3 regions of the Paenibacillus sp. NPDC057886 genome follow, and region 1 is predicted to be linked to each of the others. Evidence: predicted binding sites of a transcription regulator. Region 1 holds the regulator's gene; each other region holds the start of a gene.
The links. Region 1 encodes Rex, which represses fermentation and respiration genes when NADH is low (regulators of the CRP and FNR family bind a similar motif). Its sites were predicted from a motif close to TTGTGAAATATTTCACAA; they were not measured.

Region 1 (11,033 bases):
CCTATAACTTGTAGGCAAGAATATGAATATGGTACGTAATGTCCTGTGATGTGCCTAACAGGATTTATTTGTGCATGATGTATCCTTGAATACATATTTGAGTATATCACATCGTATATACAATATCTAAGGCGAAAATATGAATAAATTATTAATTTTAACTATTCAAATCCAAAACGATCAAGAAAATACGTCAAAGAACCGGTCCAGTCGGGTTTCCGTCTGCCGGTTCTTTAATGTATTCTTTTCAAACAATAATACGTCTGCTCATGCTAGCTATTCGGAATCGTATAGACCAGGTCAACCTGTTCCCCGTTACTGAAGCGGTAAAACCGATAATAGTTGTGAGTATCATCGTTATAATACACTTGCCATACATAGATTCCATTCACAACGCCTGGCATGATTCGCTTGATCTCCCCACCTGGAACTTCAGAGCTGAACCGATTTCGAATCTGCGCTTCATTCATGCCGTTCTTCAACAGTTCACCGTGCACCGCATTGGTTCCCGTCACAGGTTTGTTATTCTCATCAAACTTAATCCATACCATGACATCCTGGTTATCCTTATCTTTGCCGATCAGGGTCCAGTATATGTTGTCTCCGCCGTCTTTCTGCCCCCAGACATACTTACGCAGCTCTTCGTGGGACGTAATCCCCAGCTGTTCCTGGGCTGCCTGTATGGCCAACGCCTCTTCCTTGCGTTGATCCTGGGTAACATAGACATAATAACGCTGAAGTCCAAACAGAATCAGAACCAGGAGCAGCAGCGAAATCCATATCCACTTCTTTTTTTTCTTCAAAAGCCGAACTTCCTTTCCCTATGACGTTGCTGTCCTTGTAATTAACGGGCAAGCAGACTGTCAAATGCCAGTTGAGACTCACGCAGAATACGCTCTTCATCCATTGTAAGACATTCGCCATGTTTAACCACTTGTTTTCCATCCACCCACACATGCTCCACATCTTTGGCCGATGCCGAGTAGACCGTATGGGAAATCAGATCCGTATGCGGATAGAAATGGGCTTGCTCGATGTTCAACGCGATGAAGTCAGCCTTCATGCCTGCTTGCAATGCGCCTGCATTGTTCAGGAATATGGATTTGGCACCATACGAAGTTCCAAGCAGAAGCGCTTCCCCTGCCGGCACTGCGGTAGGGTCACCAGACACACCTTTGTGAATCAACGCAGCCAGTCTCATTTCTTCAAACATATCCAGGTTATTGTTACTTGCTGGTCCGTCTGTTCCCAGGGACACGGTCACGCCTGCTTTCAGCAGATCAGGTACACGTGCAACACCCGAAGCCAATTTCAGGTTACTGCCTGGATTGTGGGAAACTGCTACATCATGCCGTGCGAGAATTTCAATCTCCTCATCATTCAGATGTACCGCATGCGCAACCAGAGATGGACGGGAGAAAAATCCTAGCTTCTCCAGATGTGCGACCGGACGCAGTCCGTAATCAGCCACATTCTGCTCCACTTCGCGAAGCGTCTCAGACATATGTGTATGCAAAGGCAGATTCAGGTCATGAGCAACCTGTACCAGCTTCTCTATGTAATCCGGAGGGCAAGTGTAAGGCGCGTGTGGGGAGATTACGGTTGTAATTCTTCCGTCTGCTTGTCCATTCCATTGACGGGCAAATGCTGCGGATTCTTCCAGCTTGCGCAGTTGTTCTTCTTCTGAACAAAGTCCGATTACCCCACGTGCCAGAGCAGCCCGAACGCCGGATTGTTCCACCACTTTCGCTACCTGATCCATATGATCATACATATCCAGGAAAGCTGTTGTTCCGCCCTTCAACATTTCAAGCACGGATAGGGATGTGCCCCAATATACGTCCTCAGACGTCATTTTGGCTTCCATTGGCCACATTTTCTCCTGCAACCATACTTGTAACGCCAGATCGTCTCCGTGGCCTCTCAGAAGCGACATGGCCGCGTGACCATGCGTATTGATCAGACCCGGCAAGAAGAACAGTCCTTTTCCGTCCACCTTTGTCAGACTTTCGTCTCCTTCCGGCAAAGTCTCACCAATATGCACAATCTTGTCATTCTCGACAACCATAAAACCTTGAACCACGTTCCACTCCGTACCCTCACTCACGGCAAATTTGCCGTTGTGAATTACCCATCTATTTGTCGTCATCTTCCTCGTCGTCCTTTCCATTCTCCAAGTAATAAGCCAGGCTAAGCAGATCCGTCGTAAAATCGGCATGATGAATGCGAATATGCGGCGGGGTCTTCAGGATCGTTGGCGCAAAATTCAGGATTGCTTCAATTCCTGACTCAATCAGCTGATCTGCAACATTTTGGGCTTCCGTATCCGGAACCGTGATAATACCTATACGAATGTTATCCTTTTTGACCGAATCCGTTAATTCATTCATCGGCTGCACCGTCAGACTGTTGATTTGGCTCCCAATCTTCGGACCGTAGGCATCAAATACAGCGACGATCTTCATGTTGTCTTTGAGGTAGGCATTGTAATTGGACAAGGCATGTCCCAAATTACCTGCTCCGACAAGAGCCACATTAATCTGCTGGTCTATTTTCAAAATATGACGGATTTTCTCGATGAGATATGAAACGTCATACCCGATCCCTTTACGACCAAAGTCACCAAAGTAAGCCAAGTCTTTACGAATCTGGGCCGGATTCAAATCCAGCCTCAGTCCAAGTTCTTGTGAAGAAACCGTATTGACTTCGCGCTGATGCAATTCATTCAAATAACGCAAGTAAACAGGCAATCTACGCACCACGGCTTCCGAAATTTTATCTGATTTCATATATTGCTCCCCCTTACCAAGGCCACGATAGATAGATGAAAAGATGAGCATCCTGTCTAAAACGATGCAAAATGATTAGTAAATCAAACAGGATGCTCCTTGTTATATATTGGATAATTGCTTAAATTACTTATTTAATGGCTTTACTAGCATATCCATGAAACGAATGGAGGATATTACTCAATTTTACCGCCAATCAGTAGCGTCTTGCAATAATGCAAGCTACAGAGGGTATCTGTTATTGTTGTTCTTCGGTCGGTCTCTCGAGCCATTCCGAAATGCGTGGAACCATCTGCTCTGTGAGCATGTGCTCCATCTTGGGACCAGGTAATGAATATAAAAAGTACTTGCCATAATACGCTTCAATAACGCGTGTATCGTATACAATCACAATGCCTCTGTCTTTGCCTGTACGAACCAGTCTGCCAAATCCCTGTTTGAAACGTATGACGGCTTGTGGCACTGACAGCTTCATAAACGGGTTTTTCTTCTGCTGCTGCAAAAGCTCGCTCTTCGCTTCGACTAATGGATGATTCGGTGGCTGAAACGGCAGTCTGACAATCGCAAGACAGGTCAGAGCCTCTCCAGGAATGTCCACCCCTTCCCAGAAGCTGCTTGTGCCAAGAAGCACCGTCGCTTTTGCATCCTGGAAGCGCCGTGTAAGCTTGGAACGGCTGCCGCTGTCCACCCCTTGCCCCAGCAAAGAGATATCATTGCCTGACAAGGCCTCCTTGAGCGGGTCATAGACCTGGCGCAGCATGCGGTAGGAAGTGAACAACACCATCATGCGTCCACGAGTCGCGATAGCCGTTTCCGCGAGCGAGTGCACGAGCATATCCACAAAGTGGGCATCGCCTACACTGCCCTTCACGCTTGGGAAATCACGCGGAATGACGAGCAGAGCCTGTTCGCGATAATTGAACGGTGACGGTAGCATAGACGTTAACAGACGGTTATTCTCGGCAGCTTCCTGCAAGCCCAGCTGTTCGATCATGAATTGAAATGACTTGTCAACGGAGAGCGTAGCCGATGTAAGCACAACGCTTTTCTTTTTATCAAAGAACATATCCTTCAATTGTGCACTGACATCGACAGGAACAGCATAGAGTTGCAGTGATTTACTGCGGAACTGGCCGCTAGCCTCCATCCAGTACACGGTATTGGCATCATCCATCCGCATGAAGAAACGCAGATTATCCTTGATCGTTGCCAAATCCTTGAGCAGACCTGAAATATCCGTAATCAGACTATCGGACTGATAATCATCCTGATCTTCTTTCACTTCAAGCAGCAGCTTGTCGCCTTTACGAATCAAATCGCCTAGGGTTACATAGATTTGGTTCTCAACATCCTGCAATTCCTGCCATTTGGCTGGTTTTTGCGAAGGCTTCAGTCGAAGAGAGAATTGTCCTGTCTCGCCTGGAGAAGCATCGCTGCGTTCAGGCAGCAGGCCAAACAAGGTATCGCTTAGTCGATCCCATATCTCCTTGACTTCGACCGCAAGCGGGAACATCTGATCAATCATGGAGCCCCACTGTACCGAATTTTCATGACCCGACAATTGAGAACGAAGCATAGGCAGTTGGCCATTACGGCTATCTTTAAACAGTCGGGTCAGTGTATGAACCAACGTGAAATATTTCATATGAAGACCAAGATGTTTACCTGCTACATCCTCCAGATGATGTGCTTCATCGATGACGAGACTTTCGTAGGCCGGCAGCAATTGATGTGCTGCTTTGACATCCGTAAACAATTTCGAATGATTCGTAATGACGATATCGGACAGCCCGGCTTCATGTTTGGCCCGATGATAGAAACATTTGCGGAACCAAGGACAGGAGCGTCCAAGACAGGATTCAGACTCGCTCTGTACCGTCTCCCAGAAGTCTCCTCCACGCCCGCTTAGATTAAGCTCCTCGTCGTCTCCAGTCTCCGTCTGAGTAAGCCAGACAATCATCTGAGCCGCTGTAAAATAATCCTCTTTGGGTGTAGCAAATTCACGTTTATTGATTTTATGCTCAAACTTACGCAGACACAGATAGTGCCCACGTCCTTTGAACACCGCTGCCTTGAACGGAAACGGAACCACTTGGGTCAGCATAGGAATATCCCGCTCTCTCAATTGCTCCTGCAGGTTGATGGTATGTGTGCTGACCATGACTTTCTGTTCCTGTTTCACACTTTCATAGATGGCAGGCAGCAAATAACCAAGTGATTTGCCTGTACCTGTTCCAGCTTCAATCAATAGATGTTTCTCTTCATCCAAAGCTTGTCGTACACTGCTGAACATCTGAGTTTGCGCCTCACGCTCCTCATAATGGTCCAGTGTCTCCTTCAGGTTATCTCTAACCTGATCCATAAACTGCTCAAAACTTACACCTTCCAGCGGATTACCCTCACGCTCATCACGAGGTGAGCCTATATCGGTCCAGTCACTCACGTTCAGGGCGAGCTGGCGGTAATACGTATGACCATCCAGATCCTGAATTGGCTCTGCTTCCTTCTCAGTACGCATTCCGTCGAAGAACCAACCCAAGTCACTGTCTTCCGGGGCAAACAGGTCACTGAGGCGCTGAATCGTGATCAGAGGCAATGCACGCAGCTCATCTAGACACTTCAGCAAGACAAAAGCTGTCGCAAGTGCATCACTGTCAGCCTGATGAGGGCGGTCATGCTGAAATCCGAATTCTGAAGACACATAACCGAGTTGATAAGAGCCCAGTGACGGAAACGTGATCTTCAGGAAATCAATCGTATCCAGAATCCGTCCGGTAAACGGCAGGTAACCGCAGCGATCGAGTGCATTTTGAAGAAAATGAAAATCAAAAGCAACGTTGTGCCCAACAAGAACAACATCGTCAAGCAGCGGAACCATCTCCATCATCATCTCTTCCAATGAGGGAGCATCCGCCACATCTTCATCAGTAATACCGGTTAACCCCGTAATAAACGGAGGAATCGGTACACCTGGGTTCACATAAGAACTATATATTTGAGTTATGCTGTAGTCATGATCTATGATGGCAAGTCCGGCCTGTATAATCTCACCGTCGGACTGCGTGCCGGTTGTTTCGAAATCCAATACGGCAAATTTCATTGCAATGTACGGTCCCTTCCATTCCAGTCTATGTTACAGCATAGCAAAAAAAAGGGCATTTGAAAATTAACTGACAAAAAAAGCGGTGTCCCCGCCGCTATGCCAGAGGAGGGAACACCGTCTTTATGCCGCCGAATAGCCCTTAATTTAAGGTAGTCAGCTGATTTGCATATTGCAATTTTCCGCTGTTTAATCGACAGGCTTCCATGTTATACAGCGGTTCGGTCAACGTCGGGTCATACTGAAGCGCCTGCGCAAATAGTGAACATGCACCATCAGGGTTCGCAAGCTTGGCCTCGATACAGCCCAGGACATTACATACCAGTCCTTTCAATCTCGGCGAACCGTTCAGATGCATAATCCGCTGCAAGTGTATTCCGGCTTCCTCAGTTTGTTCCAGGTTAAGATGAGCAAGAGCCAGGTAAAAACGAGTCAATGCACTTTCAGGATAGTCGGTCACAACCCTAGAAAATTGCATAATCGCCTGCGGGTACATTTGCAGTTTGAAATATCCCTGACCGCGACTGAAACACTCCAGGTGCAGTTCTGGCAATGCAGTAACAGCTTCCTGTTCAGGTTCGAGTGAAGCGGGTTTATCCAGTTCCCTTTCCCTCACCTGGCTCATTTTTTCTTCAAACATCAGCCACTCATCAATCATCCCGTCACTCATCCGCTTCAGCAAATTCCACTTTTGCAGTAATTCCTGTTTGCTTAGGCCTTCAGCAGAAGGGTAGCGCTTGATAATTTCATCTAACATGTCGTTCATTTCTGCGAAAACATGCTGGAACATCGATGCATCCCCACCCTTGAAAAAATGGATTAGTGCAGTGACCTGTACTCATTTTTTGTAGAATGGGTCGTTTTCATTCCCCTTACCAGTCGATTACATAATCGTCGCATGAACTTCGTGCTTCATCGTTTGCACAGGTTTATTCTGTCCATCCACAAATACAACGGTAGGCTTGTGATTATTTGCCTCTTCTTGAGACATCATCGCATATGAAATGATAATGACGGTATCTCCAGGCTGTACCAGACGAGCTGCTGCTCCATTCAAGCAGATCACTCCACTTCCACGTGGACCTGGAATGACATAGGTTTCCAGACGTGCGCCATTGTTGTTATTTACAATTTGCACTTTCTCATTTTCCATCAGATCAGAGGTTTCCATCAGATCTTCATCAATGGTAATGCTACCCACATAGTTCAGGTTTGCTTCCGTAACGGTTGCCCGGTGAATTTTGGATTTCATTAGTGTTCTAAACATGGGACAGCACCTCCGATTTTTGCAGCCTTATATTGTCAATCAATCTTGTTTTGCCGAATTTTACTGCCAGTGCGATCAACAGATCGTCACGACCATGAACTTTTTCCTGATCAGCAAGTGGATCCAGACTTGGAAAAGCCTGAATCTCAGCATAATCTATCACGGCCATTGGTGAACGTTCAATGTTCTGACGCAATATACCGCGGATATCCGCTGCTGTCATCGCCGTACCTGCATCAACAGCTTCCTGTGCCTCACGCAGTGCCTTGGACAGAACAAGTGCTTCCTCACGCTGTTCTGTGCTGAGGTACACATTGCGGGAACTAAGCGCCAAGCCATCACTTTCACGAACGATTGGACAAGGTACAACCTCAACCGCCATGTTCAAATCGTTAACCATCTGCTGGATCACAGCTACCTGCTGTGCGTCCTTCATGCCAAAAAATGCACGCTGCGGTTGTACAATGTTAAACAGCTTCGAGACGACCGTAGTCACTCCGTCAAAATGCCCTGGACGGGATGCACCGCATAAGCGATCCGTTAAACGAGAAACCGATACGGTCGTTTGTGTAGGCTGTGGATAGATCTCTTCAACAGAGGGAATAAATACGATATCCACCCCTTTTGCTCGTGCAGTTTCCACATCTCTGGCTTCATCCCTAGGATAACTGTCAAAGTCTTCATTCGGACCGAATTGAATTGGATTTACAAATATGCTCAAAACCACGATATCACTTTGTTGTTTGGCCGCCTGCATCAAACTTGCATGGCCTTCATGAAGAAATCCCATTGTAGGCACAAGTCCTACAACAGACTCTCTGGACTGAATCGACTGACGTTTCAAGCTAAGTTCTTGTCTTAATTCTGCGATTGTCCGTATCACTTTCATACGCTCGTCTCCACCTTTCCTTTGCGATGTCCGTACAATTGATCCAGAACGCCGTCAGCAGCGGTAAATACATGCTCTTCTGCCGGGAATGAGCGGTCCTTGACTTCCTTCACATAGGACTCAATGCTATTGCGAATCAATGTACCTACGTCTCCATACGATTTGACAAAGCGTTTTGGCGTGTATGGGGAAGCATACTGAACCACATCGTGGAATACCAGTACCTGACCATCACACCCTCTACCTGCGCCAATACCAATCGTAGGAATAGACAGTTCTTCCGAGATCGCTCTTGCCACTTCTTCAGTGACCAGTTCGAGTACAATGCCGAAAGCTCCGGCTGCTTCAAGCGCCTTGGCTTCGTCCATCAGCCGTTTGGCATCTGCAGCATCCTTGCCCTGAATACGATAACCGCCAATTTGATTCACGGATTGCGGTGTAAGCCCGATATGTCCAAGTACAGGTACACCGGCTTGCACAACCGCTTTTACCGTATCCGCGATTTCGAGACCGCCCTCCATCTTGACCGCTTGTGCATGACCTTCCTGCATTAGGCGACGGACACCTTTAAGCGTCTCGTCTAGGCTGCCATGGTACGTCATGAAGGGCATATCAGCCACGATAAACGTATTTCCCGCACCACGTACTACAGAGCGTGTATGGTACACCATATCGTCGATCGTAACAGGCAAGGTGGAGTTAAAACCCAGTACCACGTTTCCCAGTGAATCACCAACCAGAATAAGATCGATACCTGCTTCCTCGGCCAATTGAGCAGTCGGATAATCGTAAGCTGTAATCATACTAAGCGGCACGCCGTCCTGCTTATATTTTTTCATTTTCACAATATTCAATGCTTGTTTGTTTGCCATTTTCGTCATGGCTCCTCTCATCTTTTCAATTTAAACGCAACAAAAAAAACCTTTTAGTTTCCACTAAAAAGTCCCGAAAAGTCAAAAAAGAGTCACTTGCGATCGTCCCTTCTGTCTCGGTCCTCTTCGGCTCAGAGCAGAATCCAACAACTCACTTTACTACCATTCCTGCCTTGTCACTGCAACATTTTTGAAGCAGAACAAAGCATACTATTGCCGGAGTGCAATTCGGTCTGCATTAGCCGATATCGCCTCACGAACACAGTATACCAAAGTTCTGCCCAAAGTTCACGTCTTATGTTCATTTTAACGGTGTAAATTCGACAAAATTGTTTAATTTACCAATGAAACTTCACCGGAGTATACCGATACACGCTCACCGTTTTTCTTCTCCAAAATCAATGCACCAGAAGGATCAAGGCCTACGGCTGTACCCTCGATGATGCCCTGCGGATTAGCTACCTTAATCTCACGATTTATTGATACGGACAAAGCTTCCCAGAGCGAAGAAATCACACCGAACCCTTCCTTTTGATACAAAAAATACAAACGCTCCAATTCCGAGAGAATGGCCGCTGCAAGTTTGGTTCGGTCTATGGTTTGTCCAGTCTCCATCTTAAGTGAAGTGGCGATTGTTATCAGATCCTCGGGATAATCCTTGGGATCGAAGTTCACATCCACGCCTATACCTGCGATACAGTAGCGTAGTTCGTGGTCTTCAACAGTTGATTCAAGCAGAATCCCGCATACCTTGCGACCATCAATCAAAAGATCATTAGGCCATTTGATCCCGGCATCAGCACCTGTATATGACCGAATCGCACGACACACCGCTACACCCGTTAATAACGTAAGCTGTGGTGTATTTTGCAGTGAAAGCTCCGGACGCATTAGAACACTCATCCAGATGCCTCTTCCAGGTGGTGAGAACCATTTACGTCCAAAGCGGCCTCGTCCACCCGTCTGTTCTTCCGCCAGAACCACTGCCCCTTCGCCCTGCCCCTGTTCAGCCATATGCTGAACATCACCTTGGGTGGACAACGTGGAATTCAGAATGATCGCCTTTCGACCAAACACCTTCGTTTCCAGTGCCAGTTGAAGCGCTGTGGCATCGATACTGTCCGGTTTCGTGACCAAGCGATACCCTTTGCGAGATACGGCCTCAAACTCATAACCCATGTCACGCAGTTTGTTTACATGCTTCCACACGGCCGTTCGGCTAATGGAAAGGTTGCGACTGATCTCTTCACCAGACACAAACTCTCCTTCGGCATTCAGTAACGTATGTAACAGTTCCTCATGCTTTGTCATCTGCAGCCACCCGCTTTACTTCGTTGGTCAGCATGTCATGCTGATTCACTATATTTCCGATCGCAGTCTCTCTTAAAAGATATTTCATCAGTTGTCCCAGCCATGGTCCACCCTTGCGTCCAAGAAGCTGCAGAACGTTTTCACCCGTGATATGCAAATCTTTCAGTTCATGCACCTTCATGGATTGACTCCATGCAGCACCTCTGGATTGTATTGCCACGATCTGTTCTTCGTGCAGAACCTCTTGATCTCGCCAACCTGTTGGGAGCAGTCGTTGAATAATGAGCCAGTCCTCTGTTGCCTGACGTCCGCAAGACAGCACAGTTACGATCCATTCTGATCGCAGTGCCTCTTCATCCTTCTTCTCCTGTACGACAGTCTGGATCAACTGTTCGACCTGGAGAACTCCATTGATGCGGGAACGATCATCATTAGAAAACGTCCATTTTCGAAGTAAAGCATCTGCTTCATCCCTGGTAAAACAGCCTGCAATCAGCATCATGGACCATCGCAATAAAACGTTCTCTTCCATCAATTGTTCCATATTAGACATGAGACCTTTATTGAACCGCTCCCTGTCGATGGGTGCCTTCACATGCTCCAACGCCCGGCTGCGAAACAGCAATTCCAGACCGCGCAGGGGATGGGGACCTGCCATCATTTTCACCATTTCGGTACGGACTCTTTCCATGGCGATATGTTGAAGCAAATCTTTTTGTCCAACTAGCCCCTTCCAGGTGTTGTAGGCAATTTTGAAATCAAATACCGAGGCAAAACGAACACACCGAAGCATCCGCAGCGCATC
Region 2 (11,033 bases), on a different contig from region 1:
GCCGATTCTCATTCTGGATGAAGCGACCTCCGCACTGGACACGGAGACGGAAGCCGCCATTCAGCTGGCTCTATCCGAGCTGGCCCAGGGACGTACTACGCTGATCATCGCCCATCGACTCGCAACGATCAGACACGCGGATCGCATTGTGGTTGTGGAGAACGGCGGCGTAGCTGAGCAAGGCAGCCATGATGAACTTCTGGCACGTCAGGGCTCGTATAGCCGGCTGCATCAGGCCCAGTTTGGATAAGGTTGGAGCTATATATGGTTATCCTTACACTTGGTCATTACGATGACAGAACGTTCGATAGAAACGAATAAACAACCTTCACTCTGGGTACAGGGTGAAGGTTGTTTGAATTCAGTTCATATTCTGTCGCAAACTCATGATGAATAGGATTTTATTTTTTTACTGCATGGATAAAATGGATCGTTTCGAATGCAGACAGGTAATCGGTCCGATCGCTGAAGTATCGATTCTGAATGTTGTCTGGCGACAGGTGTTCATAAATCAGCAATCCCGCCTCGGCTAACATGCGCTCGATCTCATCATAAGTGAAACAGGATTGCATCGGTTCTCCGCCAACCGCAGCCATCTTCACCATATTCTCCACCCGGTTGGACAACCCTTTTTCCTTAAAGAGCCGTTCGTCCGCATAATCCAATACAATGGAGCTTCCGGACGGGAGCTCGGCAAACCAGTGCCGGATCAGATGGCATACGACCTCCTTGGTCAGATAATATGAAACACCCAAAAAGCTGAAGAACGTTTTCTGGTTCACGAATCCCTCATCCGTCAAACGGGTCAGACTTCCATAAGAAAGCTCCTGGGTGAAATCCATGGGAACGAAATGCAGATTGCTCGGGATGGACAAATCAGCCTCATTCAGCCTGTTCTTCTTGAGCTCCTGGGTAGCCGGATAATCCACTTCAAAGATGTCCAGGCTATTGTTCATTTCCGGGTGCCTTACTGCAAACGTATCCATACCGGCTCCAAGGATGACATACTGCTTCACTCCCAGCGCAACTTCGTGAAGCAATACCTGTTCGCAATACGCAGCACGTGCCAACGTTGTCGGAGATAGCTGAACTTGTGTGATCCATTTTAAAATTTCATCTGGATCATCCTGAACATGTTGAGCCATCTCCTGGTTAAAAAAATGGATACCCTGAATCATGTTCTCACGGATACTTGCAAACTCTTGTGGGGTAATGAGTTCTTTTGCTATAAAATCATCAAAAATTTTAGGGGTGTCATAGTTGCTGTGATACGCTCGGCCAAAGGCCGATATCAAAGAAGTTATACTGGGCTCATTTTGTTTCATAGCCTAATCCTCCCTCATAAGAAGATCGTCTATCGATGTACATTCCAAAGAAGACAGACCGCATTTAGCGGAAGTTTTTCTTGCGATATCAGGATACTCATACTCCAAAGTTTGTACTTTCTGATATCTTAAACAAAAATAAGATTCCCCCTGGCCAGGAGAACCTTAGTATATACGGAAAATTATAATATGTAAATTATAGCATAAAAATATTTTTTTGTCAATTTAAATTTACGGAATTAAAGACACCTTGAAGTGATATTTCCACCTTAAGCTCAAAGTGCCTTTTCAATTCGTTATTGCGAAGGGTTACTATAGTTGTGCTGGTTGAAACATTTTAGCAAACAAGTATGCGGCTTCTTGACGAAGCATTGGACGGTTCGGTTCATAATTGATGGTTCCGTCTGCCGTGACCTTCACCTCCGGACCAAACAAGTTCGCAGCAATGACAAAGCTCACTGCATCCTTCGCCCAGGAAGCCGGTTGTGTCCCTGCTATTTTCACCTCAGCCGCAGGAGTCGGCATGGACAATTGTACATATTTCCACAAAATCGAAGCGGCTTCTTGTCTTGTAATCTCTCGATCCGGTTCAAAACGTCCGTCACCTGCCCCCTGCACTCCCAAAAGCTCCGCAACTGTCTGGATTTCCTTGGCTAACGGATGCCCTACGGTATCTTTGAAGATTACAGGATGATTAAGGGGCTTTATTCCGGAACCTTTAAGTAACATTTGCACATACTCGGCACGAGTCATTGCTTCTTCGGGTCTGAAGGTGTTCGAACTGTCGGCACTAATGACCTCCAGCTTTTTCAACAGCTGAATCGCAGAGGAATAAGGACTTCCAGCCGACACATCGCTATACTGCTGCGGTTCGGATAATTTCTGCATGAAGCTGTCTTGCAAACTGTAATAATAATGACTGATCTGACCATTGTTGTCTTCCTTGAATCCTACCAACGTCCCTTGCTCATCCTGAAACAACAATGGTTTCAACTGAGTTAACTTATGAACACCTGTCTGGTCAGCTAGGTTCAGGGTACCATCCATCCCAGCTGTAACTTTCGAGTTTAGCATGGATAACCGCAAACCTCCGTATGTACCTTCGAACTTGCTAAGTTGTTCCCTAGAAAGCTTCATAGGTGTGCCTGCAGGTCTCTCATCCGGGAAAAACTTCTGCATAAATCCACTGAACAGCTCCATACGGGGATCAATGGCTTCACCATTAACAATAACTATTGCCCCAACGTTCTGTTCTGGCAGCAGCCACATCCAAGAGTGATAACCTGGAATATCGCCACCTTTTCCAATCACTGTCTGGCCATTATACAGTTGTGTATATACGGACTCGAATCCGTATGACATTACCGGCATATCAGGGTTAATGCTGTACTGGGGAGCCTCCATATCTCGAACAGTTTCTTCCTTTAACAAACTTGTATCTCCAATCTTGCCTCCGTTCAGCATCGCAATCATATAATTAGCCATATCGCTGCCGGTGGAGTACATGCCTTTGGTTGGATCAACTTCCGGATAGCTGATATATTCAGGAAATGCATCACCTGTAACATTATGACCTGTTGCAAGCCTTGAGCTTATCTCGGAATTCATTACAAAGCCTGTGCTTGTCATCCCAAGCGGCTTAAATATGTTGTCGTCCACGTACGTTTCGAATGGCTGCTTGGACACTTTCTCCACGATGTAACCTTGATGCTGGAATGCGAGATTGTCATAACGAAAGGCACTTCCGGGCTTTCTTACTACAGTTGGAGCATTTTCTTTAATAAAGCTGTCCAATGATACGCCTTCTGTTGTCCCAAAAATATCTGAAAAGTTATATCCGGTTGTATGAGTCATCAGATTTCTCATGGTAATCGGTGTACCTGTTTCGTTTTGGATCATCACGCCTTCCATATACTTGGAAATGTCCTGATCCAAATCAATTTTACCCCGCTCGGCTAATTGCATTACAGCCGTCGTTGTAAATAATTTGCTTATCGACGCCATGTGAAATACCGTAGTTTCAGGATCAACGGGCTTTTTGGAAACCATGTCCTCATAACCATAGCCTTTGCTCAATATCACTTTGCCATCCTTAACAACAACGAACACCGCTCCATTAAGCTGCTTTTGTACGTCAGGTTGAGAAAAATATTCATCTGCGAACGCCTCTACAGACTGCGTTGTCATTGCATAGTTTGAATTCTGTGATGAATTAACCTTGTTATCAGATGTTATTTGTAGTTTTTCGGGGACTGGAGTTGAATCCTTTTCCGCATAGACTCCCAAACCAGGAACCGCTGCCGTTAATGTCGTCAGCATTACAGTAGCAAGAAATACTCGCTTGGTTAGAGGCTGTTTAATTTTTTTCATTTGTTCTCCTTTTAATATGGTTTATTTTCCCTTCTATATTTTATATTTTCACGTCTAATAACAACAACCTACCTCAGCCCAGTATCCTTTATTACCCAGAACTAGGATGACACCTGTACCAAAGTAGAGGTATCCCCCCTCCTTTAGTCGGGTTTGTCCGAATTCAAATGCTCCCCTAAAATAAAAGGCACTTCCCGTATTGAGCTTCTCCGCTCAACCGGAAGGTGCCTTCTCAATTCATTATTGCGGCAAGAAAACAACATTAGGCGTCCAATCCATACTCCTTGACCTCGCGGTGGCGGTTCAGTACCGCATGCAACACAAAACCGAGCAGCGCCACACCCGCCATCGCTGTCGCCAACCAGGCTACAGAAATTAACCCTTGCTTATCATACATGACACCCATCGCATAGGGACCGATGACGCGCCCGACCGATCCAATCCCACCGGATATCCCGATGTAGAAGGGTGCCGACCTTCCCGCATGCTCTGAGATGAATGCCGGCGTAGCAGGCGAGATCAGCATTTCCCCAAAGGTAGCCAGTACCATCGCAAGCACCATCCCCGGATAGCTATACATGGTGATCATGACGATGTAGGCCATGCCGTAGAACACCGCACTTGCAGTCATCTGAGCAGTCGATGTACGGGCCATCGTGCGCTTGACCCAGTTGGTGAAGGGTTGTCCCACAAAGATCAGCACCCCGTTAAGAGTCCAGAGCAGACCGTACATTCTTTTCTCCATACCCTCGGAAATGATATACGGAGACACACCTGTATTCCAGATGGAATTACCGAACAGCAGGAACAGCACGCCCAGGCTCATGAACAGATATAATCTGGTGTTGCCCAGCAGCGCCCAGACGCCCGGTCCACCTTTAACCGTTTTGCGTTTGGTCAGATGCACTTCGCCCTGATCCGGTTCTGCTCGCGACAGATAATACCAGAAGAAGATGGCAAACCCGGCAGAGGTTACCCCGTTCAGTACAAAGCTGAGGTGATAGGAAAAGTCAGCCAGGAAACCACTGAGGGCCGTACCAATCGCCACACCGATATTGTTGGCGACATAGATCACATTGAACAATTCCCCGCGTCGCTCCGCAAACCGGAAGCCAATAAAGGCCTGAATCGCTGGCAGCGACAATGAACTGAACAGGCCAATCCAGCCCATAGCACATATAAACACAACCCAATACGCACTGATCCACGGCAGAGCAAACAGCCCTACCGCGTTTAACGCCAGCGATCCGATGATCAGCTTCTTGACCCCCACCCGGTGGTACAATGCCCCGCCGAGCAATTGCCCGAAGATGCCGCCCAGCGACTGGATCAGAATAACAAACCCCGCGTTCGCCATCGTGCGTCCAAGCTCGTCAAACACATACATCGTGGTCAGCGGCCACATCAAGGCACTGCCTGTCGCATTGACCAAACTTGCCAGCAAAAATATTTTCACTTCTTTTGGATACGTATCCAGCCATCTCATCATCTTGTTTTACTCTCCTTAGTACCTTCAAAAAGCATATTGCCAAAAAAAACAGACCCTTGCCCTGACGGCATGATTAGCCAGAGCGAAGGCCACTTGAATTTTGAATTTAGAATTTTGAGTTCTGGATCTTGCTCTTTGCCTTCTGCTTACGATCTATCCACTGTTCATCTTACCTGAAAAGATCCGATCTGCAAGCACATTCATTGACGCTTCACTTCGACAGTGGCCGAGAAGAATGTAGCCCCGTTGCCCATGTCAGACAGACGATTGGACGTGAGCGAATTCGCCCGCTGTTTTTTGCCATTGCCATCCCACCATAACCCTTGGCTAATCACCGTTCCTGGCAGCATGGATTCACTTACCTTGGCGGTTAGTTCGATCCGGCCACGGTCGTTCCATACAACCACCGCATCTCCGTCTTCCACCTGTCTGCGGGCGGCGTCCTCCGGGTGCATTTGCAATAAGGGCATCTTCTCCAAACGTTGATGTTTGGCCGAATTGGCAAAGGTGGAATTCAGGAAATTATGGTTAGGCGGCGACAGAAACATCAGCGGATAGACATCCGCAGGTCCAGCCGGGTTTTCCCCGTCGTACCCCTCAACAAGAGCACTGTACGTAGGCAACGGCGGCAATCCCTTCTGTGCCATCGTTTCCGAATACAGTTCAATTTTCCCCGAAGGCGTAGGCAGCTGATCCAAATAGGACACATGGGAAGACATATCCAGCTTGACGAAATGATGCTGCTTCAGCCCCTCCAAGGTTACTCCGTTCATGTAGGGATTGCCCGTACCCTGAAGTGCTTCCTCGATCATCTGTTCCGGTGTCTCACCGAAAATCTCCGGGTCATACCCCATCGCCTGTCCAAGCAAAGAGAACAATTCAACATTGCCCTTGCTCTCACCCAAAGGCGCAATGACCGGCTCTTGCAAATGAACATACTGATGCCAGTAGGACGTATACAGATCTGTCGTTTCAAATGAAGACGTCGCAGGCAGCACAATATCCGCGTATTTCGCCGTATCTGTCAGGAACAGGTCATGGACAACCGTGAACAGATCCTCCCGTGCAAAACCTCGCTCTACCCGCTCGGTATCCGGTGCCACTACCAATGGATTGCTGCAATAGACCATCAACGCCCGAATCGGCTGCTCCGCTTCCAGCAGCGCTTCGCCAATCCGGTTCATGTTCACCACGCGCGGCTCCGGATTCTGCCTTAGCTCCGGACGCTCCAGCGCATCGCTATTGGTGCTCGCGTAGCTGTTGGTACGAATGGCACCACCGCCGCGCTTCAGCCACTGGCCTGTAATGGCAGGCAGACAGGCTACGCTGCGCACATTCATGCCACCGTTGTCGTGATGCTGGAGGCCATTGCCGATATGAATATGGGCTGCCTGTGCGTTGCCATACAGCTCAGCCAGCTTCACGATGTCCGCTTCCGGCACACCTGTAATACGTGCAACGCGCTCAGGGGTATAGCTGCGGACATGATCACGCAGTGCCTCATGGCCGACGGTATATTTTTGCATAAAAGCCTCGTCCGTCAGTCCCTGCTCGAACAGTACATGCATTAATCCGAGTGCCAATGCACTATCTGTACCCGGGTAGAGTGGAATGAACCAGTCGCCCCATTGGGCGGTCCGATTGCGATGGACATCGATGACGACGATTTGGGCTCCCTTTTTGCGGGCTTTCTCGGCCAGAACAACCTGATGCATATTGGTGCTGACGATGTTGCCTCCCCACACCAGAATGACATCTGCATGCTCCGTATCCTCGGGCAATGTTCCCCGGTTCGCACCCATCGTATATTTCCACCCGGTATTTCCCGCTGCATTACAGATGGTCTGTTCCAGCATGCTCGCACCTAGCGCATTGAAAAATCGACGATCCATGCCATCCACACCAAGAATGCCCATGTTTCCATAGAAGCTGTATGGCAGAATACTTTCCGGTCCGTAGGTATCCGACAGCGAACTGAATTTCGCCGTAATCTCGTGGATGGCTTCGTCCCAACTGATTCGTTCGAACTTGCCTTCGCCCTTGGCACCGATACGTCGCATCGGATATTGCAGCCGCTCGGGGTGATACACCCGCTCCGTCATATTTCGGACCTTGTTACAGATGGCGCCTTTTGTAATTGGATGGTCCGGATTGCCCGCTACCTTCACGATTTTACCGTTCTCCTTATGAAGCAGCAGGCCGCAAGTATCCGGACAATCGAGCGGGCAAACTGCCGGGAATACGCCATTCTCCTGGTCGATCATATACAAGTTCCTCCCCCTTCAAAAGCTATCTTTATATCATATCTTCTTCATGGTAATCACGTAAAGAGAACAGTCTTTTTTCACCGCCACAACCGCTTCAAATTTTTTTCAAAAAATCTTTTTTCACCTTGATTCAATCTCGAAATTCAGGGGTAAATTAAAAATAAGGCATTAGGCTAGTGTTTCCCCACTTCCTCCTCATGCCATATCATGGACCACTCCCGAAATTCGCCATGAACAGGTTTCGTTCCCCCGAACCTTGTCATGGCGAATTTATTTTGCGTGGATATTTTTGCATTAAAAAAGGCGGTTCCTTTCCCGCGCATCACAGCAAACAGCCATGACTTGAACGAGATTAGAATCGCCTTCCCTGTTTACTTAGCACTCATCTTTACACGCCTTTGCACTCATACCACGGTTATAACTCTAACTCGGGTACTGGGCAAAATACCGCTACGCCTGCTTGCTCCACATCGGTCTGGCTTCCGTCTCCACAGGCTGGACCGCCGCCATTGCCACCTCAGGCTTCACTTCCGGCTCATGCTTGCGCAGGTACACCATCCAGTAAGCAGCTGCCACAAACAGCGCACCTCCTGTCAGGTTGCCAAGCCATACCGGAATGAAATTCATGACGTATTGCCCCCACGAATAATGCCCTTCGAAAATCGCCGCAGGAATCAGGAACATGTTGGCGACAACGTGCTGGAATCCAATAGCCACAAAGGCCATCGTTGGGAACCAAATGCCCAGTACTTTTCCGCTCATCGTATCCGATACATAAGACAGCCAAACCGCAAGAGCTACCAGCCAGTTACACCCGATCCCGGATATAAAAGCCTGAAGGAAGCTGTCGTCCAGCTTGTGTCCAGCCATATCCACCACTTTGGTCAAATAAGCCCCCTCTGCCGTTAGACCGAGCACATGCCCAAACGCATAGGCCACAAAGAGCGCCCCAAGGAAGTTACCTATCGTTACTAAGGTGAGATTCTTCAACATGTTGCCTGCGGACAGTTTACGTGCAATCGTCGCAAGTGGGACGGCCATCATATTACCTGTCAGCAGTTCCCCGCCGCCAATCAGCACCAATATTAAACCTACCGGGAACACTGCTGCACCAATCAAATTAACCAAGCTGCCCCACTCGGCCGGAGCAGAGGCAATGACCCGAATATCCAACAGAAATCCGAGCGCAATAAAAGCGCCTGCCAGGAAACTGAGTATCAATACGGAGGATACCGGATTTTGAGCTTTCTTCATCCCCGTATGCGCCGTATATTGTGCAACCTCAAGAGGTGTTTTTGCTGCCATAACGATCCTCTCCTTCACAGTTCATGAACATCATAATTCAACTTGTTTTGTTGATATGTTCATTGTATAGCGAAGGTTTCAAGAGGTTTGTTACTTTTATCACAAAGTCTGAAAACTACATTTTAATGCTTCTGTTTTGTCTTGCTTGATGTGCAGAAAAAAAGAACTACCACAGGATGACTGCGGCAGTTCTTAGATATTTTGGTTATACCATTGCTGGTGTTTTCACTTCTACTGGAGGCAGCGCCTGAAGACCAGCCGAGTTCAGGAAGTTCCATGGTTTGTTGTAATGTGGCTGGAAGAAGAAGTCGATGAAGGCCAGCTCATCTACCGTCATGTTGTTCTGGATGCAGAGGGAAATCGTATTGATCGACTGTGTCAGATCAGCCTGTGACATCACCTGCGCGCCAACAATGCGGCGCGTAGCCTGCTCATAGATTACTTTGAGCAGCAGCTTCTCTGCCGTTGGCATGAACTCCGGACGATAAGCATCTTCAAGCGTTACTGCTTCAACAACCAGACCTTCATCCGCAGCAGATGTTTCCGTCAGACCTGTACCTGCAATATTTTGCTCATAAATTTTGATACCTGATGTGCCTTGTGTACCCATGTACGGTGTCGTAGGACGAACCAGGTTCCGCGCTACAAGTGTACCCATCCGCACGGCGTTGGTTGCCAGTGGAATGTATGCTGCCTTGCCGGTTGGGTTGTAATGAATTGCACAGCTGTCTCCAGCAGCGAAGACGTCTTTTTGGCTGGTTTGCATATATTTATCCACGATAATTGCGCCGTTCGGCAGCATATCCACTTGGCCTTTGAGCAGTTCGGTGTTGGGACGGAAACCAATACACAGAATAACGAGGTCTGTTTCGAACTCTCCCTTGGAAGTAATGACCTTGTTTACTTTGCCATTCTCTCCAGTAAATTTCTGAACGGTTTGGCCCAGCGCCAGCTTGATGCCGTGTCCAGTCAACGTTTCTTCAATGGCATCCGTGAACTCGGGATCGAGATATTTGTTCAGAATCCGGTCCACACTATCGATTAGCGTAACTTCCTTGCCATTCATTTGGAAAGCCTCCACCAGCTCGATGCCGATGTATCCTGCTCCAACCACGGTAATGCGTTTGGCATGCTTGGCTTTCTCAATGATGGTGTTGGAATGGTTGTAGTTTTTGCAAAGTAAAATGTTGTCCAGCTCAATGCCTTCCAGCTTCGGTACGACAGGCCATGAACCCGTTGTCACGATCAGCTTGTCAAAGGTATCTTCGAATTCTTCCCCAGTTTTCAAGTTTTTAGCCTGAAGTTTGTGACCCGCAGCATCTACTGACGTCACTTCATGAAGCATTTTGGTCACGACACCAAGCTCGGCCAGTTGGTTTGGCGAAGAATAGAACAGTCCATCTGGATCTTTCACCACGCCACCCACATAAAGCGCAATCCCACATGATAGGAAGGAGATATTGTCATTGCGCTCATACACTGTAATGGTAGCATCCGGGTACAATTTGGCGGTGTTAACGATGGCTGCGGTTCCTGCATGTGTACATCCGATAACTGCGATTTTCATAAAAAGTTCCTCCTCGAAATATATAAATAAGAAATTGAATATAACGTCATTGTAGTTGTGAAATATTTCACTTCTTAACGAAAAGTTCTTATGTGATTTATTTCACTTTATACGCTTATTATAATGTGATATTTTTCACATTGCAAGAGGTTAATCAAAATAAATTTTGTCGATTACGTTATTCTTTACGATCAGTCGAGTTATTGGCTTACCTTCATTGACTACAGTTTTCCCTGCAAGTGGCTGATTTATGCTCTCCCAAAAGCGCACTAACATCCTGCAAAAAACCTATACAGCAAGCAATATTGCGGTTTTTTTACAACCTCTAAATATTAAAAAAAGCCTGCCCTCCAAATCTGAGGCAGGCTTCTTCGTTCATTTTATACACCAAGCAGCTTTTCAATCTCTGCAGTCATGGCTTCAGGGGATTCTTTTGGTTCAACACGCCCTACAACTTCACCTTCACGATTCACGAGGAATTTGGTGAAATTCCATTGGATGCTGTTTTCTTCGCCAACACCAGGTTGCTGCTCACGCAAATACTTGAACAATGGGTGCGCATCCTCACCATTTACGTCGACCTTGGCAAACACCGGGAAATTAACGCCATAGTTGATTTGGCAGAAGGATTCTGCTTCCTCACTGGTACCCGGCTCCTGGCCGCCAAACTGGTTACAAGGGAATCCCAGTACAACCAAGCCTTGATCACG
Region 3 (11,033 bases), on a different contig from region 1:
GCCATATACATGTGCGGCCGAGCAGCCTCTAGATGTTATAAAAGAACTACGGAAATCCGTCTGAGTCCATTCCATCTGCAATAAACCGGACAGAGCCTGGGTTTCCGAAGATTTCTTTGTTCATATAAATGGTTTTATTCCGAGTAAATGAGTAGGTTTTTGATTATTTTTATCTTATCAACGTTACACCCTATTGTCAATATGAGTACTCAAAAAAATACTCCGCCCTGGGCCCTAAGGCCGTAGACAGAGTATTTTTATCAAGATGCAGCAGGACATTCGTTTGCAGGATAATCAGGATGCCGGAATTTCAGCGATGATGACAGCTTCATACTTGTTGCGTAGCCTTTCCTCCACCTGGGGCAGGGGATCAGCCTGGCTGAGAGCCAGCTGCATCCGAATCTCTTCGCGGACCTCTTCTGCGGGTTGCACCTGACGCTCTTGTTTGTCGTTCATTTTAATGATGGCGTAGCCTTCTTCCACCTTCACCGGCCCTGCAATATCGCCAACGTCCAGTTGAGCTGCAAGTTTGAGGATTGCTTCGGACTGAAACGGATCATTCTGCTCGATCCATCCCAGACGACCGCCCGAATCACGGGAGTAACTGTCCGTCGATTCATGACGTGCGGTTTCTTCAAAGTCTGCTCCCTTGTTGAGCGCATCCAGAACTGATTCAGCCTGTTCCTCTTCCTTCAATACAATGATAGACAGATCATATTTCTCTGGGGAAACATAGTCTTCATGATGTTCGTTCCAGTAATGCTCGATATCAGCATCCTTGATCTGAATACTGCTCGTCGCGATTTTCTCAAGCAGGAGACGGTATCCTGCCTCCAACTCAAGGTCCTGCCTGGATAAACCGAGCTGGGACTGCATTTCGTCAAAATAAGCCTTCTCCGAATCATACCCATCCATGGCCGCGGCAAGTTCCTTCGCAATTTCTTTGGGAGTCACCGTCAGATTACGATCGAGCGCTTCCGCATATACGGCTTTGCGATTGAGCATCTGGAGCAGCAATTCACTGCCATAGCGCCGTTTCAATGCCTCGGTCCATTCCTTGTTGGTGATGACCTCCCCATTGATCGTTGCTACCGCACTTCCCTCTTCCTGATTGGCATCCTGAGGCGAATCTGCTCCTTCACGTCCATTTCGTAAGCCTTGCACAACCATAACCGAACCCATCACCAGCATTCCAAGCGTCAAGACAATTACAGCCGTCCATAACCCTTTTTCCTGTCTTGTCATTCCGCGTCCCGTCCCCGCATAAAATCAGTTCTTGGCTTGCTCTAGGATGGTCTCAAGTTGTTCCTTGTTGAAATCGTAAGCCTCATTGCAAAATTGGCAGACCACTTCAGCCTGGCCTTCTTCCTCAATCAATTGTTCCATTTCGGACTGACCCAGACTGATCAACGTTTTCTCTACCCGCTCACGTGAACACTCACAGTGGAAATGAATATCCATTTCGTCCATGACCTGTACATCAGGCAGTACGCGACGAAGCAGCTCTTCCAGTTCAAGCCCCTCATCCAGCAGAGACGTCACTGGCGGCATTGTACCAATGGCATTTTCAATCACCGTAATCTCATCATCCGTCAAACCTGGCAGCAACTGTACAATGAATCCACCAGCTACAATAACCGAATTGTCGGTATCCACCAGTACACCAACGCCTACAGCAGAAGGCGTCTGCTCCGATTTGGCAAAATAGTACGTAAAGTCTTCGCCAAGTTCTCCCGAAATAATCGGTACACTGCCGCGATAAGGTTCTTTCAGCCCCAGATCCTTGGTTACGTTCACGAATCCTTCTGTTCCGACTGCGCCAGCAACGTCCAGTTTGCCCATACTGTTGCTCGGCAGATGTACATGCGGATTGCTTACATAGCCACGAACTTCACCCTTCGCATTAGCATCGGCAACAATCTGTCCAATGGGACCGTCGCCTTTGACTTGAATAGTCAACTTCTCTTCTCCCTTAAGCATAGCGCCCATAATGGATGCTGCTGTAACCGTACGCCCCATAGCTGCTGTAGCCGTGGGAAACGTATCATGTCTTCTGCGCAGTTCCTCAACCAGTCCCGTCGTCTGGACAGCAAAGGCTCTAACCCGTCCGTTCATTGCTGTACCGCGAATTAACCGGTCTTGTTTGTTGTTGTTTTCCAAGTCATTCAGCCTCCTTTGGCGTAATCGCCAGTTATAGAAAAAACGGCATAACATATAAGACTGTAATCTCAGCCCGCTGTTTGCCGTCTCTGTTCTTACCTTTCCCGGTTCCGCTCATAAACGATACGCAGCCCTTCAAGCGTAAGCAGCGGATCCACTTCATCGATGCTGCGTGTTTCTTCTGCAATCAGCTTGGCAAGGCCACCGGTTGCAATGACTCTGGGTTTGGCTCCCATTTCCTCGCGAATACGTTCCACAATGCCGTCCACCTGTCCTGCATAACCATAAATAATGCCGGCCTGCATCGCATGAATGGTGTTGCGACCAATGACTTTCTTGGGCTTCTCCAATTCAATGCGAGGTAGCTTGGACGCCCTTTCATAGAGCGCTTCGGTTGCAATGTGGATGCCGGGTACGATAGCCCCGCCCAGATAATTTCCTTTCTCGTCAATACAGTCAAATGTGGTCGCTGTACCGAAATCGACCACTACGAGAGGACCGCCATACTTCTCAACGGCTGCTACTGCATTAACAATGCGATCCGCGCCAACTTCACGAGGATTCTCATACCGCAGGTTCAGGCCGGTTCGGATACCCGGCCCAACGAGTAACGGCTTTTTGCCTACGTATTTTTCACACATGGCTTCAATCACATTCACCAGCGGCGGAACCACGGATGAGATGATCACACCTTCAATGTCGCGTGTTGAAATCCCCGACATATGAAATAAATTATAAATCAATACGCCGTATTCATCCACTGTCGACTGCCGGGATGTACTCAGGCGAAAATGGTGGAGCAACTCCCGGCCTTGATACACGCCGAGTACGATATTGCTGTTGCCCACGTCTACCACAAGAATCAAAGAGGTTCACCCCTCTTTCTTTTCGTTTAAATCCAGGCTGATATCCAGGCTCTCAAAAGAGTAGGTTAACCTGCCAACTGAAATTACATCCACTCCGCTCTCTGCAATACCACGAATGGTATTTAGCGAGACGTTGCCCGATGCCTCAACCTTCACATGCGGAGCCTGCTCACGAATAAGAGCGACGGCCTCACGCATCCGATCTGGGTGCATGTTATCCAGCATAATGATATCTGCCCCAGCCTGCAAGGCTTCTCTGACCTGTTCTAGGTTTTCGGTCTCGACTTCAATGGTCATGGTATGCGGAATGACGGCCCGCGCACGCTGTACCGCTTCAGTGATCCCGCCTGCGCCCTTGATGTGGTTATCCTTAATCATAACGGCATCATAGAGGCCGAACCGGTGATTTGCTCCGCCACCAACCCGCACTGCATATTTTTCAAGCAAGCGGTGTCCCGGTGTTGTTTTACGAGTATCGACCAGTCGTGTAGAAAGGCCTTCCAACGCATCAACATAAGTACGTGTACGGGTAGCAATACCAGACATGCGCTGAAGCAGGTTAAGAGCCAGACGCTCTCCTGTCAACAAGCTATGTGTGCTTCCTTCTACCTCAGCCAGAATCGTACCATGCGTAACTGCATCACCGTCTTTTACCAACGGTGTGAACACAAGGCCAGGATCTACTACCTGAAACACAAGTTCTGCGACCGTAATTCCTGCAATGATTCCATTGTCTTTGGCATGTATAACAGCCTTGGACTGACTGCCAGCGGGAATTGTCACACTTGTTGTGACATCCCCTGCACCGACATCCTCACGAAGCCAGTTTTTGATTGATTCGATGAGTCCTTCATTATATCCGTTCAGTATCATGACATCAATTCCTCCACAATCGCTTGTTCTCGCTGCTGCAGACTATGCTTCTGCCATACGGCATCGTCACGCTGCGGGAAATCCTCACGGTAGTGGGCTCCCCGACTTTCCTCGCGGTGTAATGCTCCAGTGGTAACCAACCAAGCACAGGTCAAAAGGTTGGCATATTCCATCTCTTCTTTGTGAGTAAACTTCTGATCAAAAAATTGCAGTTCTTGTTGCAGTTTCTCCATTGCTCCTTGCAAGTTAGCGCCATTTCGGCGCAGCCCCACTTGACGCACCATCATTTTTTGCAGACGCAAGCGTCTTTCGGACACCGGTTTCTGCTCTTCCTTTATGATCCTGCGAATACTTGTTAATGTGGGAACCTTTGTCTGTAGTGGAGCAAGCGGAGGAAGCGATTGAATACGATCCACGATTCTCCGGCCAAATACGATTGCTTCAGACAGAGAGTTGCTCGCCAGGCGATTGGCTCCATGTACTCCAGTAGAAGATACCTCACCGCAGGCAAATAACCGGCCAATGCTGCTCTCCCCGCTGAGATCCGTCTTCACTCCGCCCATCATGTAATGTGCAGCAGGAGCGACCGGAATCCAGTCTGTGGTCATATCCAATCCGTATCGCATACAGGTCTCATAGATGGTAGGAAACCGATGCTTAATCATCTCCGCCGGTTCATGAGTGATATCCAAATATACAAAGGTACTGTTTGTCGATTCCATCTCACTGACAATTGCCCGCGCGACAATATCACGTGGTGCCAGTTCAAGCTGTGCATGATAACGTTCCATGAAGCGCTCGCCTTTCACATTGCGCAAATAAGCTCCTTCGCCACGTACCGCCTCGGACACCAGGAAACGTGGTGCTCCCGGATAACAAAGGGAGGTCGGGTGGAATTGGATAAACTCCATGTCCCGGACAACTGCTCCGGCACGATAGGCCATCGCCACCCCATCTGCTGTAGCCACTTCCGGATTAGTCGTATATCGATACAACTGTCCAGCCCCGCCAGAGCATAGTACGGTTGCCTCTGCCTTCACAAATACTTGCGAACCGTCAGCCTTCTGAACCAGCGCACCTACACATTCTCCCTGCTCTGTAATCAGATCAATGACAAAATGCTCATCCCACACTTCAATCCCCGGATGTTCATTCGCCTGTGCAGCCAGCGCACGCACAATCTCATATCCCGTTGCATCCCCATTGGCATGCAAAATACGGCGGTGGCTGTGCGCACCTTCCTGCGTCAACGCCAACTCGCCGTTCTCCAGATCAAACAAAGTACCCAGTCGAATCAGTTCTTTCACTCCGTCCGGGCCCTCGTTCACCAATGCTTCTACTGCTTCGGAGCGGCATAATCCCGCTCCTGCAACAAGTGTATCCTGCAAATGGTAGGCAGGTGAATCATCCTCAGCAATAACCGCAGCGATTCCTCCCTGCGCATACCGGGTGTTACTTTCCAGTAACGACTTCTTCGTGATCATCAACACACTGCGTTGTTCACTCGCCTTGATCGCAGTAAACAAACCAGCAATGCCCGAACCAATAACCAGCACATCCGTCTCCACCATCGGCAGCGCGGACAGATCAAAATCCACTAAATATTGCGGTATCATGTTATTTCACCTGTCTTGGAGCAAGAGTAGCGCATGCTACTTCACCAGTAACATGCGCTCTAGTGATTCTCTGGCTTTGTCGGCAACGGCTGGCGGCACGTAAATTTGCGGTTTCATCGTTTCCAGACATTTAACCAGCTTTTTCAAGTTGTTGACCTTCATATTCGGACATACGAGGAACTTAGTAGCAAAGTGGAATTGTTTATCCGGGCTATCGAGACGCAGTTGATATCCTGTACCGTCCTCGGTACCTACGATAAATTCCTTGGCGGAAGAATTTTTACAATATTCTAGAATAGCGGTTGTGCTACCTACGAAATCACCCATCTCTACAACCTCAGGACGACATTCCGGGTGAACAACGAACTCGGCATTTGGATGCTTCGCTCTCATCTCAACCACGTCTTTGACCGTCAGCATATCATGGGTATTGCAGTAACCTTCCCAGATAATCATTTTCTTGTCTGTATGTTGTTGCACATAATGTCCCAGATTTTTATCCGGCACCCAGATGATTTCATCGGAATCAACAGATTGAATGACTCTGACAGCATTGGCCGATGTACAACAGATGTCGGTCTCTGCCTTGATCTCAGCTGAAGAATTGATGTACGTTACAACTTTGGCATTCGGATGCTGTGCTTTCAATTTACGTAAGCCTTCAACGTTCACCATGTCTGCCATTGGGCAGCCTGCACGCTCGTCGGGGATGATAACCGTTTTGTTAGGGGCAAGAATTTTAGCACTTTCACCCATAAAATGAACCCCGCAGAAAACGATAACATCCGCATCCGTTTGTGCTGCCTTCTGAGCCAGCAGAAACGAATCTCCCCGGAAATCAGCGACCTCCTGCACCTCGTCACGTTGATAATAATGGGCAAGAATAATGGCATTACGTTCCTTCTTCAACTCCATCAGCCGCTCACGCAGCTCCCGGTTCATCTCAGCCTTGCGCTCTAAAGCCAGAGCTTCCACCTGTGATCCTCTCCTTATCGGGACAGCCTCATACGCTGTTTCATATGGCAAATCCAAGTCGTTATTTTCGCTTGAGAAACGAATCACAAGCGGTTTAACACCTAATGTACACAACGTTCACGACTCTGTCAATAAATGAAAACGCCCCAGAACAAGGGCATAACCGCCCATTTCCTACGTAGTTCGCCCTAAAGCTCCCGGTTATCATTATCTATACAATTTGAAGGAATACATAAAAAAGAGAGCCCGAGGGCCCTCTTTATCATCTGCAACTATAGACAGATGCTGTTATAAATTAAGACGTTGGCTTCGTTCCACCATCATCCGGGTCATTGCTGTTTCCTTTGTCCAGATTCGGAGCTTCGTTAGGAATATCTCCGGCTGGTGGCTCAGGCGTTTCATCTTTGCCTTGGATACGGACGCGTACATCACCGATGTTGTCGATGATCGCTTCTCCGCCTTCGCTAGGCGTACCTTCTCCATCGTTGCTATTTTCATCTTTTGGAGTCAGGGAACCTGTCTCGATCAATTGCTTGATCTGATCCATTTCCAATGTCTCCACTTCCAGCAACGTTTGAGCGATCAGATGCACTTCTTTGGAATGTTTAACGAGTAAGTCTTTACACTTCTCATAGCATTCGTTAATGAAGCGTTGCATTTCCTGATCAATCTCGTATGCAATGGAATCTGAGTAATTCTGTTCGTGACCGATATCACGACCCAGGAATACCTGTCCCTGCGAACTACCGAACTGCATAGGTCCCAGCTTCTCACTCATACCGTACTCCATAACCATGCTACGGACGATACCCGTCGCTTGTTGGAAGTCACTGTATGCACCCGTACCGATTTCACCGATAAACAGTTCTTCGGAAACACGGCCGCCAAGGAGTCCAGTAATTTTGTCCAGCAATTCTTGCTTGGTTACAAGCATACGATCTTCTTTTGGCAACATGATTACATATCCACCCGCACGTCCGCGCGGAATAATGGTAACTTTATGTACCATATCGGCATGTTCCAGGAAGTAACCTACAATGGTATGACCTGCTTCGTGATAAGCAACAATACGTTTCTCGCGGTCACTGATAACACGGCTTTTCTTCTCCGTACCAACGATGACACGGTCAATCGCCTCGTCAACTTCTTTCATGGAAATATCTCTACGATTACGACGTGCCGCAAGCAATGCCGCTTCATTCAGGAGATTTTCCAAATCTGCACCAGAGAATCCGGTAGTACGCTTCGCAATAATGTCCAGCTTCACATCTTTGGTGAGTGGTTTGTTGCGTGAGTGTACTTTCAGAACCGCTTCACGACCTCTCACGTCAGGGCGATCAACCGTGATTTGACGGTCAAAACGTCCTGGACGCAGCAAGGCAGGGTCCAGAATATCAGCACGGTTCGTTGCAGCAACGATGATAATACCTTCATTGGCTCCGAATCCGTCCATTTCAACGAGCAACTGGTTGAGAGTTTGTTCACGTTCGTCGTGACCACCACCAAGACCAGCACCACGCTGACGTCCTACAGCATCGATCTCATCGATAAAGATGATACATGGGGCGTTTTTCTTCGCATTTTCAAACAAATCACGTACACGAGATGCACCGACACCGACGAACATTTCAACGAAGTCAGAACCGGAAATACTGAAGAATGGCACACCCGCTTCGCCGGCAACAGCACGAGCAAGCAAGGTTTTACCTGTACCCGGAGGACCTACAAGCAATACTCCTTTAGGAATCCGTGCACCTACTGCTGCGAATTTACGAGGGTCCTTGAGGAAGTCCACGACTTCAACAAGTTCCTGCTTCTCTTCGTCAGCACCCGCAACATCTTCAAACGTAACCCGCTTCTTCTCTTCGTTATAGAGACGAGCACGGCTTTTACCAAAGTTCATTACTTTACCGCCGCCGCCTTGAGCCTGATTAAACAGGAAGAAGAACAGCAGGAACATAATGATCAAAGGAATAAAGGAAGTCAGCAACGTCAACCAGATGCTGTCACCTTTCATAGGTTCCTGATGATATTGGAATTTGTTCGTTTCGCTTGCAGTTACAAGCTCACTAATTGCCTCATCCGTAGGAGGAATATACGTTGAGAAATTTTCTGATTTGGCTCCATCAGGCGTCTCCCTGTATTGACCGGTCACGAGGTACGTCTGACCGTTGAATTGAACCGTCAATTCAGAGACGTTATTGGCCTTGATCGCCGCGCGCAACTGATCATATCTAGGATTATCGGTGGCTTCGCCGCCATTGCTGACGAACTGGACTATCCCCACCACAACTAAAAAAAGAATCAAATAAAAACCAGAATTCCGGATGAACCGATTCATCCCCTACCTCCTCTCGAGACACTTTAATTATTTTAACATAGCCCGACATGGCTTCTCAACAGAAGCCACCAACAGATATGGGCTTGGAACTAGCTTAAGCATTAGTTGCTGTAAACTTCCGGTTTCAGAATCCCGATGTAAGGGAGGTTCCGGTACTTCTCGGCATAATCCAGGCCATAGCCAACGATGAATGCGTCCGGAATGTCAAAGCCGGTGTAATGAGCTTCAAGTTCGACTTTGCGACCTGAAGGCTTGTCAAATAGCGTAACCACACGGACGGATTCAGCACCGCGGTTCTGCAAGAGTTCGATCAGATAACTGAGCGTGAGTCCACTATCAATAATGTCCTCTACAATCAGAACCTCGCGTCCCTCAACGGATTCATCCAGATCCTTAATGATTTTAACCACGCCAGATGATTTGGTGGAAGCGCCATAACTCGATACTGCCATGAAATCCATCTCAACAGGTACCGTAATGTTCTTAACCAAATCAGCCATAAATATAAACGCACCCTTGAGCACACAAATGACCAAAGGATTGCGATTTGCATATTCGGCACTTATTGTTGCGCCTAATTCCTTGATTTTACTCTGAATTTCTTCTTCACTGATCAATACTTCCTGAATGTCGTTCTGCAACTGTGCGAACCCCCTAAGTTATACATATGAAAGCCTTACCTGAACCATAACCACTACCCCTGAATCGCTGAATCGCCTACAGTCATGTACAGGATTGCGGAAGTATCCTCCCTTACAGGAGCTACACTAGACCGGCGAACACCCGGTAACCAGATGATATTGCCTGCTCCATCACATACCACGGGAACCCGTGAACGGACAGAAGGGGGAATTTTCTCATCGATGAAAATATTTTTCACCTTTTTGCTTCCGTTTAATCCCATCACTTTCATGGTATCTCCAGGTAACCTTGAACGCACAACCAGCGGCATAAGCAGTTGATCCGCATCAAATGCGGCATGATCCGCCGATTCCGGTACATGATAGTCCTCGGGACTCATCGGAACGAGCCGAACATGCCGGTCGATTTCCGTGAGAGAAAGCTCATAAGTTCCGCTCCATTGAGCAAGACGATATTCGTAAGATTGATCCTGTACGTCAGTCCGTATGCCGAAAGAGATCAGATCATACTCCCGGGTGCAGGCGAGTGTCTGTCCTATATCCAGGCTCCAGGTCGTCGCGTCAGGCTGAATAACCTTGCGGCGAATGGTCTCAATACGGGTAAAGTCGACAAAATCACTGTCCAAAGGCAGATAATTCAATATTAGTTTAATCAACCTTCGTTGTAAAGCGACATGTAACTTCAAAAAGGAAGGCACCTCAAAGGTTTGCCTTCCGCCGTTCGCCTGCACTAGACACCTGTATGCGTCATATGCACCTTGTTCCATGAAATCGTCTTCATCACCTACAATTTCGGCAAGTCGATTCAAAGACGGCGTCAACTGTCCATTATACTGCCCCAAAAAAGGGAGCACATCCAAGCGAATGGCATTACGCCGATATTTACGCAGGGAATTGCTTTCATCATTAAAATACAGAAAACCCTGGGTATTACAAGCTTCTACAAGGTCTGTCTTGTTTATACGAAGGCATGGACGGATAAGTTCCACATTTTTTTCTCGCCGTTTAAACTTCATTCCCGCGAGTCCGGAAAGCCCACTACCACGCAGCAAATGGAGCATAACCGTCTCTGCCTGATCGTCGGCATGATGGGCCAGTGCAATGCTCGCCGCATCGTATTTGGCAGCCACTTCATGCAAAAACTCATATCGTTTGTTGCGCGCGGCCTCCTGAGGACCTTGACCGGTAAGCTTCATATAAGAAGGTACATCGGCCTTCACCCATTCAAATGCTATACCAAGACTGTGCGCAAGTTCCTTCATCATCTCGGCTTCATGATCGGATTCAATCCGAAATCCATGATGTACATGGGCGCAAATCAATTCCAGCGGGACATGCCTGGTACTGATCTCATGCATGATATGCAAAAAAGCTACCGAGTCCGGTCCGCCCGATACTGCGACGACAATCCGATCCCCGGGAACCCATAACTGATGCTCTTCCGCTGCATCCAGCACGTTATTCACCAGCTTGTTCCAGCGTAAAGCCTCCATACCTGTTCCTCATTCCTTACGTTATGTATATGCACTCTCACAGGTCAGAATCGCAGTGCATAGATGAG

Region 2: ACFVQB_RS08195 (formate/nitrite transporter family protein) is a predicted target of Rex. The motif match lies at 8,844-8,861, and genes of this name have one in related genera.
Region 3: nadA (quinolinate synthase NadA) is a predicted target of Rex. The motif match lies at 6,562-6,579, and genes of this name have one in related genera.

What each region holds. Positions count from the first base shown of each region.
Region 1 is NZ_JBHVMZ010000004.1:406,536-417,568, forward strand. It holds gene ACFVQB_RS16040 (cell wall elongation regulator TseB-like domain-containing protein) at 273-803, opposite strand; gene ACFVQB_RS16045 (amidohydrolase) at 845-2,149, opposite strand; gene ACFVQB_RS16050 (redox-sensing transcriptional repressor Rex) at 2,136-2,789, opposite strand; gene dinG (ATP-dependent DNA helicase DinG) at 3,028-5,889, opposite strand; gene ACFVQB_RS16060 (tetratricopeptide repeat protein) at 6,032-6,679, opposite strand; gene panD (aspartate 1-decarboxylase) at 6,773-7,156, opposite strand; gene panC (pantoate--beta-alanine ligase) at 7,149-8,045, opposite strand; gene panB (3-methyl-2-oxobutanoate hydroxymethyltransferase) at 8,042-8,917, opposite strand; gene ACFVQB_RS16080 (biotin--[acetyl-CoA-carboxylase] ligase) at 9,251-10,228, opposite strand; gene ACFVQB_RS16085 (CCA tRNA nucleotidyltransferase) at 10,215-11,033, opposite strand, start outside.
Region 2 is NZ_JBHVMZ010000002.1:224,743-235,775, forward strand. It holds gene ACFVQB_RS08170 (ABC transporter ATP-binding protein) at 1-250, shown strand, start outside; gene ACFVQB_RS08175 (class I SAM-dependent methyltransferase) at 402-1,325, opposite strand; gene ACFVQB_RS08180 (serine hydrolase domain-containing protein) at 1,638-3,695, opposite strand; gene ACFVQB_RS08185 (MFS transporter) at 3,958-5,181, opposite strand; gene ACFVQB_RS08190 (molybdopterin-containing oxidoreductase family protein) at 5,385-7,448, opposite strand; gene ACFVQB_RS08195 (formate/nitrite transporter family protein) at 7,902-8,756, opposite strand; gene ACFVQB_RS08200 (FAD-dependent oxidoreductase) at 8,962-10,323, opposite strand; gene ACFVQB_RS08205 (glutathione peroxidase) at 10,704-11,033, opposite strand, start outside.
Region 3 is NZ_JBHVMZ010000016.1:44,890-55,922, reverse strand. It holds gene ACFVQB_RS32940 (peptidyl-prolyl cis-trans isomerase) at 295-1,245, opposite strand; gene hslO (Hsp33 family molecular chaperone HslO) at 1,270-2,160, opposite strand; gene ACFVQB_RS32930 (type III pantothenate kinase) at 2,256-3,026, opposite strand; gene nadC (carboxylating nicotinate-nucleotide diphosphorylase) at 3,033-3,899, opposite strand; gene nadB (L-aspartate oxidase) at 3,896-5,515, opposite strand; gene nadA (quinolinate synthase NadA) at 5,552-6,490, opposite strand; gene ftsH (ATP-dependent zinc metalloprotease FtsH) at 6,786-8,831, opposite strand; gene hpt (hypoxanthine phosphoribosyltransferase) at 8,933-9,472, opposite strand; gene tilS (tRNA lysidine(34) synthetase TilS) at 9,526-10,965, opposite strand; gene ACFVQB_RS32895 (serine/threonine protein kinase) at 11,010-11,033, opposite strand, start outside.